2 regions of the Halomonas sp. CnH100-B genome follow, and region 1 is predicted to be linked to the other one. Evidence: predicted binding sites of a transcription regulator. Region 1 holds the regulator's gene; the other holds the start of a gene.
The links. Region 1 encodes FliA, which starts transcription of late flagellar genes. Its sites were predicted from a motif close to CTAAAGTTNNNNNNNNNNCNGCCGATA; they were not measured.
Positions count from the first base shown of each region.

Region 2: the regulator FliA is predicted to act here: its motif matches at 2,361-2,387, upstream of fliD (flagellar filament capping protein FliD).

Region 1 covers NZ_JAMXRX010000008.1:49,491-53,913, reverse strand. Annotated here, with positions in the region: gene NH398_RS16310 (diguanylate cyclase) at 1-882, opposite strand, end outside; gene NH398_RS16305 (OmpA family protein) at 906-1,577, opposite strand; gene NH398_RS16300 (MotA/TolQ/ExbB proton channel family protein) at 1,582-2,397, opposite strand; gene NH398_RS16295 (RNA polymerase sigma factor FliA) at 2,437-3,138, opposite strand; gene NH398_RS16290 (flagellar protein FlhE) at 3,165-3,614, opposite strand; gene NH398_RS16285 (hypothetical protein) at 3,661-4,260, opposite strand; gene flhF (flagellar biosynthesis protein FlhF) at 4,257-4,423, opposite strand, start outside.
Region 2 covers NZ_JAMXRX010000004.1:44,693-49,115, forward strand. Annotated here, with positions in the region: gene NH398_RS09845 (flagellin) at 1-799, opposite strand, end outside; gene fliD (flagellar filament capping protein FliD) at 934-2,316, opposite strand; gene fliD (flagellar filament capping protein FliD) at 2,460-3,815, opposite strand; gene NH398_RS09860 (hypothetical protein) at 4,213-4,423, shown strand, end outside.

The DNA.
Region 1 (4,423 bases):
TCGCGCCCGAAGTAGCAACAGCCGCTGGGTCGCCATCTGCACCAGCGTGCGTACGGCATCGCGCACCGGGGGCGATACGGGATGCGGCGCTGCCGAGTGACAAAACAGCAGGCCCCATAGCCCATTATCGCCCTGCATGGCCAGGCTCAGCGAACCGCGTACGCCTAGCCGCTGCAAGTAGCGCTGGCGCTCCGGCGCAGGGGCTCGTAGAAAACAGTGGCGCAGATCGACGTTCTCACCATCTGGCGTACACGGCAGCGGCGGTTCGGCGGGGGCACAAACGTCATAAATCAGGCGAACGGGATGCCGTTCGTAGGTTCGGCGTAGCGTGACGGGGAAGTCACTGGCCGGGAAGCGCTGCCCCAGCAGCGCAGGCAAAGGACCACCTTGCGCCTCGGCGACGATCAGCCCGTGCCAGTCGCTATCGAAATGGCACACCGACACACGGTCGTGGCCGGTCAACTGCTGCACGGCGCTCACCAGCACATCCAACAGCTCTTCTTGATGGGTCGCTTCGGCCAAACGCATCAAGCGCTCGTTGACAGTGCCTAGCAGTCGCCGTTTGCCCAACGGATTAAGAGGTTCGAGCTCGACGATCACATGGTGATGGGTGCGGTGAGCGTGGATCTGCAGCCGCGTGGTGGTATTCGGTGGCCGGAAGGCCAGGGGGCTCGCCAGCCGCTGCTGCCCTTGAAGCTCTTGGCGCAACCGCTGACTCAATCGTTTACCCAGGACGCTGGCAGGCGTCAGCGCCTGGTGCTCTTGATCCACCACCCCTAGCAGCTTGGTCAAATGACGGCTGACCGCTTGAATGTGCTTACTCTCAGCATCGAGCACCATGACGGCGCCAAACGATTGGAGTAGCGAGTGATGCTTCGACACGAAGATAGCCTCGAGATAGTGCTTTACCCCTCGACCTGCTGCCGTAGCAACAGTTCAACGCGCCGGTTGGCTGCTCGCCCTTCCGAGGTAGCGTTACTTTCCATGGGTTGGGTGTCGGCGTAACCGACCGCCCGCATACGTGAAATGGCAATGCCTTGCCGTTCTAATTGGCGCACGACCGCAATGGCACGCCCTACCGACAGTTCCCAGTTTGAAGGAAACCGCGACGTCGAGATAGGCACATTATCGGTGTGGCCTTCAACGGAGATTTGACCGTCGAAGGTCTCCAGTACGGAGGAGAGCCGTTCTAACACATCTTGCCCTTGAGGCGTTAGCACATCGTTCCCGCTGGGAAACAAAAGGCTGTCATCGATGCGCAGGGTCACCCCTTCTTGACCCTGGGAGACGCTCACACCGGGTATATCCAGCCCTGCCATTTGAGGCTGCAAGCCATCATAACGGGGGTGGATACCGGTGGCGAGACTGGCCAGCGGCAGCGATGTCACGGCGTTGGCGGCACGCATGGCATCGCTGTCGTCCCCTTCGCCACCGTCCGGCGGCGTCAGGGCCAGCAGCAGAACGAACAGCGTGATGAGCAGGGTGAGGACATCCAGATAGCTGGTCAACCAGCTTTCGTCGCTCTCCCCCGCCGCAGCGGGCAGCTCCAGGGCATGCCGTGAGTCGCGGTCGAGCATGGCATTACCCTTTGAGTGCGGAGCCTACGTCGGGACGCGGTTTGACGTTGGCGTCACGGATTTCATCATGGTAGTTCGCCACGAAAGAGTTGAGCGTCTCTTCGATGAACGATGGCAGGCGACGCTTGGTGATCAGAGAAATGCCTTCTAGCACCATGTTCATGGTGATCAAACGCTCTTCGGTGCGCCGCTCTAGTTTGACCGCAATGGGCTTGAACACGAGATTGGCCAACAAAATGCCGTAGAACGTGGTCAATAGCGCCACCGCCATACGCGGGCCGATGACCTGCAGATCACCCGCATCCATCACTTCGAGCATGTTGACCAACCCCACCAGCGTACCAATCATCCCGAAGGCGGGTGCGTAGGTCGCCATGGTGCGAAAAATCTGCGCTTCGGCGTGTTCGCGGGCTTTCAAGCGGGCGATACGCCAGCGCAACATGTCGAAAATCTCATCCTCTTTGGTGTTGGCGATCACCAGTTGGATGCCGGTGCGCAGAAACGGGTTACGGGTGTGCTCGAGCTCCCGCTCTACGGCACGCACATCGCCTTTGAACCATAGCCGCGACATGGCGACCAGTTCGTTGATGTCGTCGCGCACGTACGTATTTTCACGGCGAAATACCAAGCCCACCAGGCGAACCACCCGCAATACTTCCTTCAACGGATAGCTGATGAAGGTCGCCGCCAGCGTACCGGTGATCACGATGGCCAAACCCGGCAAATTGATAAAACTTTCGGGCGACTCTGCGGTAAAGAACAGCACGCTCACCAGCAGCAACATGCTGGCAAAGATACCGATCAGCGTAGATGGGTTCATCAACGGCTCCTCGCCGGTTAGGGTTAGTGAGTTCCAGGGTTAATCGTGTTCGTGCAGGCGCGCCCGCAGGCGGCTCACCGCCTGGCTGTGCAACTGGGACACCCGCGACTCGGTGACGCCCAGCACGGCACCGACCTCTTTAAGATTCATCTCTTCTTGGTAGTAGAGCGCCATCAAGAGCTTTTCACGCTCGGGCAGTGCTTCGATGGCCTCGATCAGCGTTTGCCGCTGCTGCTCGTCGAGCAGCTGGTCGAACGGCCGGTGCTGGGCATCGTCCCCGGCGGGCTCGCCGCCATCGGCGACCAGCTCTTCGAACGGCAGCAGTTGGCCGCTATTGGTGTCGTTCAACAGCTGTTGGTATTCGCTCAGCGGCATCTCCAGCTCGCGGGCAATTTCGCCCTCTTCAGGAGGACGCCCCAACCGCTGCTCTAGACGACGCACTGCGTCATCCACCGCCCGCGCCGAACGGCGCACGCTGCGCGGCAGCCAATCGCGGGTGCGCAGCTCATCCATCATGGCACCGCGAATCCGCTGGCTGGCAAACGTTGCAAACGTTGCGCCCTGGGCAGCGTCGAAGCGTCCCAGCGCTTCCAACAGCCCGACCATGCCCGCCTGGATCAGATCATCTAGCTCAATACTCGCGGGCAACCTTACCTGCAGCGTTAAGGCCTGACGTCGCACCAGTGGCATGTATTGGGTTAACAGCTCACTCTGTTTGATCCTGCCTTGTGCTGTATACATCCTCGTGCCTCGCGGCTAAACGACCTTTACTGATAGTTCACTATCACCTGTAAACCCTGCACGCGTACCGGCCGCTGGCCGGGGGACAGGGCAAATCGGAAGTGCAGCGGCGCATTCGCCAGCGCACCTTCCAGCGCGGTGGTGCTGCCACGCATGCCCGACAGTGCTACACAGCGCTCTGGGTGACACAGCCACGCGTTGATAGGCTGGCTGGGAGGCGCCTCGAACCGCCACTGAACACGGGACAGGGTCGCCGCCCCCAACGGGATGCCTGCCGGTGGCGCAATCGCCTGACTGTTGCTGGTGCGGTCACTCATAGCCACCAGTACGCCCGGTACGTCGCGACTCCAGCTGCCGGGGGTCGCCGCCTGTACGTCAAGCGACAGCAGGGCAGCACTCAGCATTGCGGCGAGCGCTAACCGCCCAATGCACGACTGTACAACGTTTTTCCACACCGGTAAGGCCATCGGTCTCATACGTTGGTCCCCATGCTGCATCATTTTCACCTCGGCGGACAGCCGTTCAGCGCGCCAGCAGTAGCAGCTCGATGTCCAAGTAGTGCGCGGCGGCATCACGCAAATTCTCCAGCAGCCCTTGGCGCGGTAGGTGCGGCTCGTGGAGCGCTAGCAGACGTCGCGGGCCGCCGTGCTCCCGCACTTGGCGAAGCACCCGATACATACTGGCGAAGGCATCGGCATCGCTGCTGACCCATAGCGCCCAGCGGGCATGCGCCTTCGCCAGCGTGGCCAGCGACGGCGTGTCGGCCATGACCACCTGAATCTTCCAATCCTGGGGGTCGCCTGCCCATTGGCGGCCCAACGCAGACCACTGCCCCAAGCGGCCGCGCACTTTATCCACCTGCGCGGCCCCCGTGTTCGGGAGCCCTACCACGACCAGCGGTTTTTGAGGGCGCGGTGGCGTCACCGTCGCGGGCTCGGCGGCCGAGGCGACCGTGGGTGCCAAGGCGTCCTGGGTATGCACCGCGGCCTCTTCGGCAGTGACGGGCGCGGCAGGAGCCGCTGTTGCGTCCTGGGCATCTTGCGGTTCGTCCTCTGCGGCCCGCTGCTGGCGCTGCAGATCGGCCCATTTACGCAGGCCCGCCGCTTGATCTTGACCGCTCATACCAAGCCCTCACGACTGACACTGCCTAGCTGACGAATGGCATCGCGGGCCATCAATACGTGCACCAAGGCGTCCAGCAGCGCGGTGTCGCGGCGTTTTCGCTGGGTACCTAGCAGACGCAGCAGATCGGCCCGTAAGGCTTGGGCCGCTTCGTCATCGGCCA
Region 2 (4,423 bases), on a different contig from region 1:
ACTGCGGCGTCTGGTTCGCCTGAGCCAGCATAGAAGTACCTGCCTGTTGCAGAATCTGTGCACGCGTCAGGTTAGATACCTCTTCGGCGTAATCAGCGTCTTGGATGCGCGAACGTGCTTCTGACAGGTTAGTAACGTCAGTGGTGAGGTTCTCAAGTACTGATTCGAAACGGTTGATGGTCGCACCCAGTGTAGCGCGGTTGTCATCGATAGTTTGCAGAGCACTATCAACAGCATCGATTGCCGACTGTGCAGAATCGAAATCAGCAACGCTGAGAGCATCAATTCCCAGAGTACTTGCTGTAGCGTCCACGGTACTAATAGAAAGGTTATCAACATCAGCGGTGGTATTGGCACCCACTTGAATGTTCAAAGTACCGTCTGCGTTCAGCAAGTTAGTACCGTTAAATGTAGTCGCGTTGGCAACACGAGTAATTTCAGAAATACGCTCGTCAATTTCTAGCTGGATAGAAGAGCGGTCTTCTGCAGTGTTGGTATCGTTTGCGGCCTGAACTGCCAGCTCACGAATACGCTGAAGGTTGTCGCTGATCTGGTTCAGACCGCCTTCTTGGGTCTGTGCCAGAGAAATACCGTCATTGGTGTTACGCTGAGCTTGCTGCATGCCCGTGATTTGAGCGCTCATGCGGTTAGCGATGGCTTGACCAGCAGCGTCGTCAGCAGCGCTGTTGATACGCAGGCCAGAAGACAGACGCTCTTGCGCCTTGGCCAGCATTGCCTGGGAGTTAGACAGGTTGTTCTGACCGATCAGGGCAGTGATGTTCGTATTGATCACAGACATGGAAGTGCTCCTTGAAGATTAACTGGCCATGTGGCCTGCTTTGCGGCGGTCAACCGCCGTTATTTTAATTAACGGCGGCTCAGTCAGAATCTTTAGAGAAATATGCCTTTTTTTTGTAAAACAATGTAACGAAGTTAGTTATTACTCTGCATGGCACTCAACATACTGAACTGCTGAGCCAGATATGCCCCCGTCGAGTTCATCTGTGCGATCATGCCATCCAACTGTGCAAATTGACTGCGATAGCGCTCAATATTGCGCTCGATGCTAAGTTCAGTGCGCGCAATTCGCTCGTCGAGGTTCTCGATACGCCTCTCGGCACTATCAACGGATACTTGGATGATACCGTCGTCAGCCGTGATCGATTCAAGTGTGGTATTCAAACGTCCAGCAAAGCCGCCTTCTTCGGTCTCCCCTGCAAAGAAGGACGTTAGCCCTTCTACGTTGGTGGCAATGGCTTCATCAAGCGTTGTTTCATCGATTTGGAGACGACCACGCTCATCGATATCGATGCCAATTTGCGCAAGGCGATTCAGGTCACCGTTACCTAAGCTATCAGTAATATCGCGACGAATTCGGTTCTCTATGGTGCGCACTGTGCGGTCGCCTAGCAGCTCCCCAGCAGTTTCGCCCTCACCATTGAAAGCCGTCATCCGGTCGATGGTGGAGCGCACTTCGTTATAGGTGCTGACGAACTCTTCGATCGTTTCCTTCAACGACGCTTCGTCACGCTCTATCACCAAAGATACTGGGCTCTCTGACACGGCAGAGATATCCAGTGTTACCCCTTGGATAGCTCCTTCGATACGGTTGGTCGTCCCAGTGATGGCAATCCCATTCACTTCGAGTTCAGCATCTTGACCAGGGCGCAGCGTAGCACTGTCCATGGTGAGCTGATCCAGCCCTGAAAAACCGACTACCGAAGCCTCTTTGCCTGTTTCTTTGGAGCTCAGCGCCAGTCGATAACCAGTCCCGTCGTTAACGATAGAAGCCGTGACACCAGACTCAGCGTCGGCATTGATTTGGTCGCGCACGTCCTCAAGGGTGCTATCGGCGGCAATGTCTAGGGAGTAGCTGCTGAGAGGCGCAGCCCCCGCATCAAAGCTTCCGTTCGTATAAGTGGCACCAAAATCGATGGTTAACGTGGTAGCGGCCGTCGTCAACACCTGATCCATTGCTACGCTATTGGAGGCGACGCTTCCACCTTTGGCAAGTTGAATCACGTTGATATCGTAACGACCTGCATTGGCGGTTTCACCCGCGTTGGCGCTAACACCTTCACCTGTCACCGTACTGGTCTGCTGACGGAAGGTAGACGTATCGTTCAACGCGGTAATCGATTCTTGCAGGCGATCCATAGCCGACTGCAAACGCCCGTACGCCGAAATCTTGGTCTGTTGCGTATTCTGCTGCTGGGTCAGTGGCGTTAGCTTTTGCCGTTCAGAGGCTTGCAACTGAGTCAACAGGCCATTCAAATCCAAACCTGAACCAACGCCAAGAGAGGTAATCGTCGCCATGAGGCTCAGCTCCTTTTAAATGAAAATAGTATGACTGAATCTATTATCGGCAGCAGGGAGAGAAACTTTAGCGGAATGATGGCAGTGAAGAGACAAAAAGGCCTAGAGAGATCTCTAGGCCAGAAAAAGCGAACGAGCCAAAGTTAGCCTTGACCTGTTTGTCCTAACGTCGCGAGTTGCTGAGACAGGTAAGCGCTAGTCTGGTTCATCTGGCCTACCATGCTGTCCATAGCAGCGAACTGCGCGCGGTAGCGCTCCACAGTCTGGTCGATTCGGCTCTCTGTGGTAGCAAAGCGATCATTTAACGATGCCACACGACTCTCTGAGCTGCTCACGGCGCTTTCCAACCGACCATTGGTTCCTACAAGCTGCTCAATCGCTGATGAAATTTGTCCTGCCATGCCACCCTCGCTTGATGCTCCTGCAAAGAAATTCGCTAATTGATCGGGTTGGTTAGCGATAATGCCATCGAGTTGTTCGTCGTCGACCGCCAACGTTCCATCCAACTGCAACGAGATACCAATGTCAGACAGCATGTTGAAACTATCGCCACTGGTACGACTGCTCAATGCTTGGCGAAGTGTGGTTTCAACGGCCCGCGTAGCGCTGTCGCCATTTAGCTCGCCGGCGCTATCACTTTCTGGGTTGTAGGCCGTGAGACTCCCTATCGTATTCTTCAGAGCGTTATAATCATCGACGAATGCCGTCAATTGCTCGCGAATCGCATCACTATCCTGAGAAACGGTGACGGTGCTGCTTGCATTGGCTTCTGACAACGTCAGCGTCAGCCCCTGAATGGCACCTTCGACACGATTGGTAGCGCTCACGATATCAATGCCGTTGACGTTGAACGCGGCATCCTGGCCCGCCTGCACCACCTGGGTATCACTGGTGGTGACGCCAGCGTCCAAGATTTGCGTGAAGTTGGTGCTTTGGATACTAGCAGCAGCGCCAGTTTCTGTTGCATTCACAGATAGGCGGTAACCTTCACCATCATTAATAATAGAAGCACTTAAACGTCCCTCACTCTGAGCGTTGATCGCATCCCGCATGTCTTCTAGCGTACTGCCATCCTCAAGCGTAATGGGATCTATGCTGCCTTCTGCTAGAGAGAACGTTAGCGATTGCTGACCAGAAACCAGTGCCGTATCAGGCGCGTCCAGGCGCTCCGTCACTAAGCTGCCTGCTGTTGCTAGCTGATCGACTTGAATATCGTATTGACCTGCTTGAGCCTCATTATCGCTAACGGCAGTAACGGCGCCTCCCTCTACGCTAGTACTCAGGCTTTCAAACGCATCTTGCTCATTCAGTGCCTTGGTAGAAGCCTGGAACGAAGACAGAGCGCTTTGCAGCTGCCCATAGGCAGAAATTTGTGCTTGCTCTGATTCGATACGCTGCTGAATGGGCTCGAGTTTAGCGCGCTCTGCTTGCTGCAACTGGGTCAGCAAGCCATTGAGATCCAAACCAGAACCGATACCTAACGATGTAATAGAAGCCATAATCCAACCTTTAGTGGTGCGTTTTACTCGCTATTAGCCACTCCTAATCAAGAGGCAACACACTTCCTAGCGTAGTACGACAGTCCGTAGTGACGGTTAAAAATTAACGATGTCATATAATTCTCGGCAATAAAAAACACGAGTTAAACAGTATGACTAATTTTTAAGTATCTATATGTAAAAACAAGTAACAATACGAATCTAAAAAAAGTTTGAATATTATTGGAAGCGTTAAATATAAACATCAAAAGCTGCAATTTTTTGACAGCTCGCCATCTTTTTCTCCCTGGGTGCGACGACACGGCGCGAAAAATATAGACCTTGGTCTAACACCCAACCCTGCTTTACAATGCACCGCAGCAACTCCATTTCGCTGCGATTGCAGGAGCCACACCCCATGCCCGCTGAAGCGCTACCCTCTGCGTCGACTGCCTCTTTTCACATTCAGCGTAGCTTACGCCACTGCCTTTCTAGCATGGCAGAGCTGCTGTATGAGAGCGGCCACGTGCTCGAAACGATCACGCTGCCGCAGCGTGGGTTGTCACGCCAGGAGCTAGACGCTCTGCGCCATCAGCACCCTCGTTGGGCGCTTTGTCAGAAGACGTTGG